Linked DNA regions of Sediminicoccus rosea. The protein of the gene in region 2 interacts with the protein of the main gene of each other region in a pairwise test. Links are inferred from orthologs where the notes say so. Each region holds a gene or a part of one and is shown on either strand. Other genes may lie near its edges.

Evidence for each region. Proteins that work in one complex are often made in the same cells at the same time.
Region 1: the proteins of R9Z33_RS02375 (region 2) and R9Z33_RS18030 interact in binary tests that used the Escherichia coli proteins (3 or more experiments, as listed by UniProt). The link is inferred for Sediminicoccus rosea from one-to-one orthologs.

Annotation. Positions count from the first base shown.
Region 1 is NZ_CP137852.1:3,772,260-3,777,642, forward strand. The notes cover bases 833-3,832. They hold R9Z33_RS18030 (two-component system sensor histidine kinase NtrB), read right to left. Parts: upstream 2,918-3,832; coding sequence 1,748-2,917; downstream 833-1,747. Other genes in these bases: ntrC (nitrogen regulation protein NR(I)), read right to left, coding at 833-1,751; dusB (tRNA dihydrouridine synthase DusB), read right to left, coding at 2,914-3,832. Outside these bases: R9Z33_RS18020 (sensor histidine kinase NtrY-like), read right to left, coding at 1-295; more of ntrC, read right to left, coding at 309-832; more of dusB, read right to left, coding at 3,833-3,954; R9Z33_RS18040 (bifunctional 2-C-methyl-D-erythritol 4-phosphate cytidylyltransferase/2-C-methyl-D-erythritol 2,4-cyclodiphosphate synthase), read left to right, coding at 4,067-5,212.
Region 2 is NZ_CP137852.1:492,768-498,901, reverse strand. The notes cover bases 1,704-4,634. They hold R9Z33_RS02375 (P-II family nitrogen regulator), read left to right. Parts: upstream 1,704-2,965; coding sequence 2,966-3,304; downstream 3,305-4,634. Other genes in these bases: R9Z33_RS02370 (ammonium transporter), read left to right, coding at 3,367-4,634; R9Z33_RS02380 (UbiH/UbiF/VisC/COQ6 family ubiquinone biosynthesis hydroxylase), read right to left, coding at 1,704-2,741. Outside these bases: R9Z33_RS02400 (hypothetical protein), read right to left, coding at 1-24; bifunctional methylenetetrahydrofolate dehydrogenase/methenyltetrahydrofolate cyclohydrolase FolD, read right to left, coding at 21-899; R9Z33_RS02390 (YggT family protein), read right to left, coding at 903-1,214; more of R9Z33_RS02380, read right to left, coding at 1,479-1,703; more of R9Z33_RS02370, read left to right, coding at 4,635-4,722; R9Z33_RS02365 (hypothetical protein), read left to right, coding at 4,854-5,138; R9Z33_RS02360 (acetyl-CoA C-acetyltransferase), read right to left, coding at 5,172-6,134. UniProt on the Escherichia coli protein: Involved in the regulation of nitrogen metabolism. Regulates the activity of its targets by protein-protein interaction in response to the nitrogen status of the cell.

The sequences.
Region 1 (5,383 bases), 3.3 Mb from region 2 along the record:
GCACCAGCCGCGTGTGCAGCCGAGAGCCGGCCGAGCCGCGCCGCCGCTCAGCCCAGACGCGCACCAGCTGCCCGGCGAGCGAGGCCAGCAGCAGCAGGATGATGGCGAGGTTGATGAGGACGAGCGCGACCACCTGCCCCGGCCGGGTCGGCCCGAGCGGGCTGCCGTCGGAGAGCACGACGAAGGTGAGGATGCCCATCACCAGGGCGCCCACCGCGAGGCCGAGCGTCACACCCCGGCCGAGCAGCATGTCGGCCAGGCGTCGCAGCAGCGGCACCCGGGCTGGTTTCGACATGCTCAGGGCGTGCTCATGACAGGCCGCGCACGACCGGCAATTCGAGGTCGCGCAGCTTCTTGCGCAGCGTGTTGCGGTTGAGCCCCAGCAGCGCCGCGGCCTTGATCTGGTTGCCGCGGGTGGCGCTGAGCGCGAGGCGCAGCAGCGGGCGCTCCACCTCCGAGATCACGCGGTCATGCAGGTCGCGAATGGGGATGCCATCCTTGTGGGCGGCCATGAAGAGCTTGAGGTGGCGCTCCACGGCCTGTTCCAGCGTCTCGCTCGCGCGCGGCGCGCCATCGGCGGGCGCCTCGGCCTCGGCCAGCTCGGCGGCGACCGCTTCCTCGCCGATCGTCTCCTGCGGGTAGAGGGCGGCAAGCCGGCGCATCAGGTTTTCCAGCTCGCGCGCATTGCCGGGCCAGGAATGGCGCTTCAGCCGCTCGAGCGCCTCGTTGCTCAGCGACTTCATGGGCAGGCCGGAGGCGCGGGCGCGTTCCAGGAAGTGCCGCGCCAGCAGGGGGATGTCCTCGGTCCGCTCGCGCAGCGGCGGCAGACGGATGGGCACCACGTTCAGGCGGTAGAACAGGTCCTCGCGAAACAGGCCGGCGCGGATCGAGGCGCGCAGGTCCCGGTGGGTCGCGGCGACGATGCGGACATTGGCCTTCACCGGCTGGCGGCCGCCCACCGTGGTGAACTCACCCTCCTGCAGCACGCGCAAGAGCCGGGTCTGAGCCTCGGCCGGCATGTCGCCGATCTCGTCCAGGAACAGCGTGCCGCCGGCGGCCTGCTCGAACCGGCCTACGCCGCGGGTCAGCGCACCGGTGAAGGCGCCGCGCTCATGCCCGAAGAGCTCGCTCTCGATCAGCTCGCGCGGGATGGCCGCCATGTTGATGGCGACGAAGGGGCCCTGCCGGCGCTTGCCATAGTCATGCAGCGCGCGGGCGATCAGCTCCTTGCCGGTGCCGCTCTCGCCCGTGACCATGACGGTGAGGTCGGCGGTCGTCAGGCGCGCGACGGTGCGGTAGATTTCCTGCATCGCGGTGCTGCGGCCCACGAGCGGGAGGCGCTCGCCCGGCTCGCCCTCCTCGTCCGCGGGCAGGGCTGTCGCGGGCTGCGCCAGGGCGCGCTCGACGACGTTGAGCAGCTCCTTCAGGTCGAAGGGCTTGGGCAGGTATTCGAAGGCGCCGCGTTGGGCGGCCTTCACCGCCGTCGTGAAGGTGGATTGCGCCGACATCACCACCACCCGGAGATCGGGGCGGATGCGCTTCATGCGCGGCAGCAGGTCCAGTCCGTTCTCGTCCGGCATGACGACATCGGTCACGACGAGATCGCCCTCGCCATCCTCCACCCAGCGCCACAGCGTGGAGGCGGAGGAGGTCGCGCGCACATTGTATCCAGCGCGCGTCAGCGCCTGGGAGAGGACGGTGCGGATCGCGCGGTCGTCATCGGCGATCAGGATGGTGCGGGATTCGGTCATTCGTCACTCTCGTTCGCCGCCTCGTCCCCACGCAGATTGGGCGGCTGGGCTGGCAGGGACAGTCGGAAGGTGGTGCGGCCGGGACGGCTGTCGCATTCGATGAGGCCGCCGTGATTGGAAACCAGCTTCGCCACGAGCGCGAGGCCGAGCCCCTGCCCGCCGCGCTTCGTGGTCACGAAGGGCTCGAACAGGGTGGAGCGCAGCGCCTCGGGGATGCCGGGGCCGTTGTCGCGCACGATGACCTGCAAGGGCAGGTGCACGCGCTCGCTGCTGCCGGGCACCGCGATCCGCACGCCGTGGTGATAGGCGGTGGCGAGCTGGATCTCGCCCGCGCCGCCGGTGGCGCCGCCATCGCTCAGCGCCTCGGAGGCGTTCTTCACGAGGTTGAGCAGGATCTGGATCAGCTGGTCCCGGTCGCCCCAGACGGCGGGCAGCGAGGGGTCGTATTCCTCGACGATGCGCAGGTGGCAGGCGAAGCCCGATTGCGCCACGCGGCGCACATGGTCGAGCACGGAATGGATGTTCACCGCGCGGCGCGTGATCGGCCGGTCGGAGAACATCTCCATCCGGTCCACCAGGTTGCGGATGCGATCGCTCTCTTCCTGGATCAGCAGGCAGAGCTCGCGGTCGCCCTCCGAGGCGCCCTGCTCCAGCAACTGCGCGGCGCCGCGGATGCCGGAGAGCGGATTCTTCACCTCATGCGCCAGCATGGCGGCCATGGCGGTGGCGCCGCGCGCCGCGCCCAGGAAGTGCAGCTGGCGGTCCAGCATCGCGGCGGTCGAGCCATCCTGCAGGGTCAGCACCACGCCATCCTGCAGGTCCGGCATGGGCGCGCCATAGACCGAGACGCCATGCCGGTGCAGCCGCGGGCTTTCGAGCGACAGGTCATGGTCCGCCACCGGGCTGTCCTGCAGGCGGATCTGGTGCAACAGCGCGAAGAGCCGGTGGTCGGCCGGCAGCAGCTCGGCCAGCTGCATGCCCATCAGGGTCTGCTGGGATTGCTGGAAGAAGAGCTCGGCCGCCGGGTTCACGAAGCGGAAGCGGTCCTCGCCATCCAGCACCACGGCCGGCATGGGCAGCGCCAGAAGGATGGCGGCGCTGTCCGGCGGTGCCAGGGCGCGCGGGCGGCGGGCCAGGGCGGCCACGCGGCTGATCACACCGGTCATGCCGCCTCCTGCCAGGGGGTTTCGGCCGGCGCGTGGCCGCGCTCAATCAGCGGCCCGTAGAAGCCCATGATGAGGGATTCCGCCGCCTCGCCCATCTCGACGCGATTGACCTGGGCGCGGAACTCGGCACTGCCCGGCAGGCCGCGCGAATACCAGGCGACATGCTTGCGCGCCATGCGCACGCCCACCCCCTCCCCGTGATGCTCCAGGATGGCGCGGTAATGCTTGAGCAGGATGGCCAGCTGCTCCTCCAGCGTCGGGTCGGGCAGGCGGATGCCCTCGCGCAGGAAGGCGGCGACCTGGCGCGGGAACCAGGGCCGGCCATAGCAGCCACGCCCGATCATCACGCCATCGGCGCCCGAGCGCGTCAGCGCATCCAGCGCATTGTCCACCGTCACGATGTCGCCATTGGCGATGACCGGGATGCTGACCGCCGCCTTCACCGAGGCGATGAAATCCCAGTCCGCGACACCGGTGTAGAGCTGCTGGCGCGTGCGGCCGTGGATGGTGACAAGGCGGATGCCGCATTCCTCGGCGATGCGGGCGAGCTTGGGCGCGTTCAGGCTCTGGTGGTCCCAGCCCATCCGCATCTTCAGCGTCACGGGCACGGGCACGGCCTTGACCACCGCCTCGAGGATCGCGGCCGCGCGGATTTCGTCGCGCATCAGCGCCGAGCCGGCGCTCTGGCCGACCGCGACCTTCTTCACCGGGCAGCCGAAATTGATGTCCACGATCGCGGCGCCCTTGTCCACGACGAGGCGAGCCGCATCGGCCATCACCGCCGGGTCGCAGCCGGCGAGCTGGACCGAGGACGGCCCGCCCAGTTCGTCCGTCGTGTCGCACATCTTCAGGCTCTGGCGATTCTCGCGGATCATGGCGGCCGAGGCGATCATCTCGCTCACCACGAGCCCGGTGCCCTCGGCCCGCGCAAGGCGGCGGAAGGGCAGGTCCGTCACGCCCGACATGGGTGCCAGGATCACGGGCGTTTCGATGGTCACATCGCGCGCAAGCGAGATGGGCCGAAGGCGGTTGCTCATCATTTGGGCAGGCATACGCAAAACCGAGCCCGGCGTCCACGGCGCGCGTATCGCCGCGCGAGATTTCCGTCCCAGAATTCCCGTCCCCGCCGATATGGCCTATTCGGACGGGATCATGATCGCAGCCCTTCTCCTGGCCGCCGGGCGCGGCGAGCGCTTCGGCGCCCCCGAACCCAAGCAATATGCGCTGCTGCTCGGCCGCCCCGTGCTCCGGGTGGCGGCGGAGGCGCTGCTGGCCGGCGGGCATGTCCAGGCGTTGCAGCCGGTCTGCGCCGCGGGCGAGGAGGTGCGCATCACCGCCATGCTGGAGGGGCTGCCCCATCTGCCGCCCGTGACCGGAGGGGCCACGCGCCAGGCCAGCGTGAAGGCCGGCCTCGCCGCCCTCGCGGCGCTCAACCCCAGCGCCGTGCTGGTGCATGACGCGGCCCGGCCGGTGATCCCTGCCGGGACCATCCCTGCCCTGCTCGCCGCCCTCGAACACCGCGCCGGCGCCATTCCGGCGCAGCCCGTCTCGGACACGCTGAAGCGCGGCGAGGCCGGCGTGATCGGCGAGACGGTGCCCCGCGCCGGCCTGTTCCGCGCCCAGACGCCCCAGGCCTTCCGCTTCGAAACATTGCGCGCCGCCCATGAGGCCGCCTCCGCCGAGGCGACGGATGACGCGCAGCTGCTGGAATGGATCGGCGAGAGCGTGGCGCTCGTCCCCGGCCACGAAAGCAACGTGAAAATCACCTTCCCGGAGGATCTGGCCCGCGTGGAATCCACCCTTCAGCCGCGGCTGCTGCCGCGCATCGGCACTGGTTTCGACGTGCACCGCCTGGTGCCCGGCCGCCCCCTCATCCTCTGCGGCGTGACCATCCCGCACGAACTCGGCCTCGATGGCCATTCGGACGCCGATGTCGGCATCCATGCGCTGTGCGACGCGATCTACGGCGCGCTGGCCGAGGGCGACATCGGCCGCCACTTCCCGCCCTCGCAGATGAAGTGGCGCGACGCCGACAGCGCGCAATTCCTGGTCCATGCCATGGAGCGCGTGCGGGCGCGCGGGGGCATGCTGGTCAATGCCGACGTCACCCTGATCTGCGAGCAGCCCAAGATCGGCCCCCACGCGGCGGCCATGATCGCGCGCCTCGCGGAGATCATGGGGGTGGAAGCACGGCGCGTCGGCGTGAAGGCGACCACGACGGAGCGGCTGGGCTTCCCCGGCCGAGGCGAGGGCATCGCCTGCCAGGCGGCGGTCAGCCTCATGGTTCCGGACTGACTTTTGTCCGATTGAATCGCGCCCGGCGAGCGGCCGAAAAAAAAGCCGCTCCTTGCGGAGCGGCCAAGTCAAGGTTGAGGAAGGCAAAGCTGTCGGGGCTGAGTCAGCGCCCGACGAAGGCAGATATAGGTTGCGCGAAGGGCGGTTCAATACCCTTTCGAAAATGTATCG
Region 2 (6,134 bases):
CTGCAAGGCGCGGTGCAGGATCATGGTCTTCCCTGGGGCGCAGCCGCCACACCAACCCTGCGCCCACGCCGCGCCAGGGCCGCTTCGAGCGTGTTCTCGAGCAGGCAGGCGATGGTCATGGGGCCGACGCCGCCCGGCACCGGCGTGATGGCGGCCGCGCGCGGCAGCGCCTCGGCATAGGCGACATCGCCCACGAGCCTGCCATCCGGCAGGCGGTTGATGCCGACATCGATGACGATCGCGCCCTCGCGCACCCAGTCGCCGCGGATCATTTCGGGCCGGCCCACGGCGGCGATCAGGATGTCCGCGCGGCGGCATTCCTCCGGCAGGTCCCGCGTGCGGGAATGGGCGATGGTCACGGTGCAGTCGGCCGCCAGCAGCAGCTGCGCCATGGGCCGGCCAACGATCTGGCTGCGGCCCACCACCACGGCCCGGGCGCCGCGCAGGCTGGCCCCGGCCTCGGCCAGCAGGTGCATCGCGCCCCGCGGGGTGCAGGGAACAAGTCCCGGCAGGCCGGAGGCGAGCCGCCCGGCATTGATCGGATGGAAGCCGTCCACATCCTTCGCCGGGTCCACCGCCGCGATCGCCGCCTCGGCGCGGATATGGGCGGGCAGCGGGAGCTGGACGAGGATGCCATCCACCGCCGGGTCCGCGTTCAGGGCCGCGATCTCGGCCAGCAGCTCGGCTTCCGTCGTGCTCTCGGGCAGATGCCGCGTGCGGGAGGCGAAGCCGGCCGCCGTCGCCGCCTTGTCCTTGTTGCGGACATAGACACCGCTCGCCGGGTCCTCGCCCACGCGGAGCACGACCAGGCCGGGCCGGAAGTCCAGCGCCGCAATCCGGGTGGCGAGCTGGCCGCGCAGGCGCTCGGCCACCGCCTTGCCGTCAAGGATCTTCGCCATGGTTCAGAAATACAGGCCGAAGGCGATCATGTAGCCCTTGATGGCCGCGACCAGCAGCATGGCGGCCTGGACCAGCAGCAGGACGACCAGCGGCGAGAGATCAATGCCCCCCAGATTTGGAAGCCTGTTCCGCACCGGGCGCATGGCGGGCTCGGTCACGCGGTAGAAGAAGTCGGAGATGGTCCAGACCACGCGGTTGCGCGTGTCCAGCACGTTGAAGCCGATGAGCAGCGAGAGCACCGCCGCGATCAGGATGGCCCAGAAGAACAGGGTGAGCCCCGCCTGGACCAGGAAGAACAAGGCGTCGAGGATCATGGACGTCGGCGCTCCGAAAGGGACGGCGTGAAGGGTTCCTTGTCGCGGAAGGTCGCTGAACCGGCAAGGGGGAGTGCGGTTGCCGCCCCCGGGGGGACGCTTGACACCCCCGCCCTCATCCCGCATGACGCGCCCCGCAGCCGGTGCGACAGCGCCGGTGATGTGGTGCGGGGCTGTAGCTCAGTTGGTAGAGCGCGTCGTTCGCAATGACGAGGTCAGGGGTTCGATTCCCCTCAGCTCCACCACTCCGCCTCCCGACATCGCCTAGCCGCGCAGCGGCAGCCCCATCGCCTGCCGCGCGAAGGCGCGCTTGAGGCCGGGAATCCGATCCACCGCCGCAATGCCGAGGCGCCGCGCCCAGCGCACCGGGCCCACATCGTTGCCGAACAGCTTCTCCAGCACATGGGTCGCGCCGATCATCATCAGCGCATCCGGCCGCCGCCTCGCCTGGTAGCGCGCGAGCAGCGCGGCGCTGCCCACATCCTCGCCCGCCGCATGAGCATCCGCCACCAGCTCGGTCAGCGCCGCCACATCGCGGAAGCCGATGTTGAGTCCCTGCCCGGCGATGGGGTGCATGCCATGCGCCGCATCCCCCACCAGGGCCAGGCGCTCGGCCACGTAGCGCGTCGCGTGCATCGCCGTCAGCGGGTAGTGCCAGCGGCGGCCGATGGGCTCGATGGCGCCCAGGTGGTCGCCGATGCGGCGCCGCAATTCGCGCGCGAAATCCGCATCCGACAGCGCCAGCATGCGCGTCGCCACGCTGCGCCGCTCGGTCCAGACGAAGGAGGAAGCATGAGGCAGCGTGCCGGTGCCATAGCTGCCGAGGCTCGCCAGCGGCAATTGCGCGAAGGGGCCGGCCGGCAGGAAGAGTTCCAGCGCGCGGTTGTGGTGCGGCTTCTCATGCGCGAAGGCGCCGACCATGCCGATCTGCCCGTAATCATGCCGCGCCGTGCCGATGCCGGCCTGCTGGCGCAGCGGGCTGCCCCGCCCCTCGGCGCCCACCACCAGGGCGGCATGGATCACCCGCCCATCGGCCAGCGTCACCACGGCGCCCTCCGGCCCGCGCGTCACCTTCGCCGTCATCGGCGCGAAGGCCTGCAGATGCGCAAGATGCGGCAGCCGCGCATTGAGCGCGACGCGCAGGGCGCGGGCCTCCACCATCCAGCCGAAGGGCTCGTCCGCCACCTCTGACGCCTCGAAATCCAGGTCGAGCGAGGAGGGCGCCTCGCCCACGCGGCCATCGGCCACCTTGATGCCCTCGATCGGGCAGGGCGCGCCGGGCAGGCGCTCCCAGATGCCCGCCTGCTCCAGCAGCCGCTTGGAGGCGAGCGCGATGGCATAGGCGCGGCCGTCGAATCCGGCGAGCTCCATGGGCGGCAGCGGCGCCGCATCCACCACCGCCACCGGGACGCCGCGGGCGGCCAGGGCCGCGGCCAGCGTGGCGCCCACCGGCCCCGCGCCGATGATGGCGACGGCGACCGTGAGGCTGGGAGTCGAGATCAGGTCAGGGGCGGCGATGAGGTTCATGCCCCAGAGCTTAGGCCATTCCCGCGTAACGCAAGAGACGGGGGGCGCGAGGGCCGAAAGACTCGCCTTCGCGCCTGCACAATTGCCCGCAAATTGTGCAGCACCACGCGCAAGACTCGGTCCCGCAAGGGTTTTCCCAAGGCTTTCCCGGCTGGCACGAGTCTTGGATGGCAAGCCAGGGGCCGGACCAGGGCCGGCGTTTTTTTTGCATGAAAGGCAGGCGGATGAAGCTCGTGATGGCGATCATCAAGCCCTTCAAGCTCGACGAGGTGCGCGACGCGCTCACCCCGCTCGGCGTGCAGGGGCTGACGGTGACGGAGGTGAAGGGGTTCGGGCGGCAGAAGGGCCAGACCGAGATCTACCGCGGCGCCGAATACCAGGTGAGCTTCCTGCCCAAGCTCAAGATCGAGGTCGCCGTGGCCGCCGAACTGGCGGATGCGGTGGTGGAGGCCATCGCCGGCGCCGCCCGCACCGGCAAGATCGGCGACGGCAAGATCTTCGTCCTCGACCTCGACCGCGCGCTGCGCATCCGCACCGGCGAAACCGACGGCTCCGCCCTGTGAGCCGGCCCACACAACCTGACACGGCGCTGTCTCGCGCCCTTTCCCCTGGGAGAAGCCTGACCATGAAACCCTGGATGCGTGGCGCGCTGCTCGCCGCCCCGATGCTGGCGCTGGCCGCGCTGCCGGCGATGGCGGCCGACGAGCCCAAGCTCGACGCCGGCAACACCGCCTGGATGATCGTCGCCACCTGCCTCGTGCTGATGATGACCATCCCGGGCGTCGCCCTCTTCTACGCGGGCATGGTCCGCAAGAAGACGGTGCTGGCCACCATGATGCAGTCCTTCTTCGTGGCCGCGCTCATCGCCGTCACCTGGATGGTCGCGGGCTATTCCATCGCCTTCGGCAATGGCGGCCTCTATTTCGGCGACTTCTCCAAGGTCATGCTCGCGGGCATCGAGTGGAACGGTCCCTTCATCCTGGGCAAGGGCCTGGGTGGCGAGAGCGAAGTCGCGACGACCATCCCCGAGACGGTCTTTGCCATGTTCCAGATGACCTTCGCGATCATCACCGCGGCGCTGATCTTCGGCGCCGTGGCGGACCGCATGAAGTTCAGCGCCGTCTGCCTCTTCATCGTGCCCTGGTCGCTGCTGGTCTATTCGCCGATCGCGCATGCCGTCTGGCATCCGGCCGGCCTGATCTGGGCCTGGGGCGCGCTGGACTTCGCGGGCGGCACGGTGGTGCACATCAATGCGGGCGTCGCGGGCCTGGTGGCCGCGATCGTCCTCGGCAAGCGCGTGGGCTACGGGCATGACAACATGTCGCCGCACAACCTCGCCTTCGCCATGATCGGCGCCGCGCTGCTCTGGGTGGGCTGGTTCGGCTTCAACGCCGGCTCCTCGCTCGCGGCCGATGGCCGTGCGGGCATGGCGATGCTGGTGACGATGGTGGCCGCCGCCATGGGCACGCTCACCTGGGTCTTCGCGGAGTGGGCCACCAAGGGCAAGCCCTCCGCACTGGGCGCCATCTCGGGCGCGGTGGCGGGCCTCGTCGCCATCACGCCGGCCTCGGGCTGGGTCTTCCCCGGCGCCGCGCTGATCATCGGCGGCGCCTCCGGCGTGATCTGCTTCTGGGCCGCGACGGCGCTGAAGAAGGCGCTCGGCTACGATGACAGCCTGGACGCCTTCGGCGTGCACGGCGTGGGCGGCATCGTGGGTGCCATCCTCACCGGCGTCTTCGCCTATGGCATGCTCTACAAGACGGACGACGCCGAAGCCGCGCTGGCCTATTCCGGCCTGCTCTACGGCAACCCGGACATGCTCTGGATCCAGGTGAAGTCCGTGCTGGTGACGATCGCCTACTCCGCCGTCGCCACCTTCATCCTGCTGAAGATCGTGGACGCCATGGTCGGCCTCCGCGTCTCGGAGGAGGAGGAGCGCGAAGGCCTCGACGTCACGCAGCATGGCGAGCGCCTGGGGTAGGCCGCCACCCTTCCGGGGGAATCACGGGCGCCGGGGGGCAACCTCCGGCGCCTTTTTCATGGCGGTTTTTTCAGCCCCCGCGCCGCAGGAACCGCTTGACCCGGCCACCGGTCATTTCCTTATGTGAGGGCATGCGGGACATCACATCGCTGCCGCGAGGCGACGAGGATACCTTGTGGGCGGTGGTCGCCACCGTCGGCCGTGCCAACCGCGTGGCCGAGATCTTCCGCAGCCGCGCCGCCGCCCTGGAGGACCGCGCCTGGCGGGCCCAGCAGGTGCGGGCCTATGCCGATTTCCTGGAACGCTCGAAGCAGCCGCTGCCGCATTATTCCGTCGCGCCCATCCGGCGCTCGGACCTGCCACGCAAATGGACGCCGCTGCCCGCGCTGGGCTTCCTGCGCGGGCAATTCATCTGAAGGGGGCCGGCGAAACCGGCCCCGCTCCGTCCCTCAGTCGCGCTGCAGGCACATGGCGACACCCATGCCGCCACCGATGCACAGCGTGACCAGGCCCTTCTTCGCGTCCCGGCGCTGCATCTCGTAGAGCAGCGTGGTCAGCACGCGCGCGCCCGAGGCGCCGATGGGATGGCCGAGCGCGATGGCGCCGCCATTCACGTTCACCTTGCTGGTATCCCAGCCCAGGTCCTTGTTGACCGCGCAGGCCTGCGCCGCGAAGGCCTCGTTCGCCTCGATCAGGTCGAGGTCGCCCACCGTCCAGCCGGCCTTGGCCAGCGCCTTGCGGCTCGCCGGGATCGGGCCCGTGCCCATCACCGACGGGTCCACGCCCGCCGTCGCCCAGCTCACGATGCGGGCCAGCGGCGTGATGCCCCGGCGGCGCGCTTCCTCGGCCGACATCACGACCACGGCGGCGGCGCCATCATTGATACCCGAGGCATTGCCGGCGGTGACCGTGCCCTCCTTGTTGAAGGCCGGGCGCAGCTTGGCCAGCACCTCGGCCGTCGTCTCGGGCTTCGGGTATTCGTCCTGGCTGACCACGACCTCGCCCTTGCGGGTCTTCACGGTCACGGGCGCGATCTCGTCCTTGAAGCGGCCGGCCGCCATCGCCTCGCCCGCCTTGCGCTGGCTGGCGGCGGCGAATTCATCCTGCTCCTGGCGGGTCAGCTGGAACTTCTGCGCCACGTTCTCGGCCGTGTTGCCCATGTGGTAGCCGTGGAAAGCGTCCATCAGGCCATCCCGCAGCATGGTGTCCACCAGCTCCAGGCTGCCCATCTTCTGGCCCGCGCGCATCTGCGCGCAATGCGGCGCCTGGGTCATGCTCTCCTGCCCGCCGGCCACGACGATCGAGGCATCCCCGCAGGAGATCTGCTGCGCCGCCAGCGCCACGGCGCGCAGGCCCGAACCGCAGAGCTGGTTGATGCCGAAGGCCGTGCGCTCGACCGGGATGCCCGCATT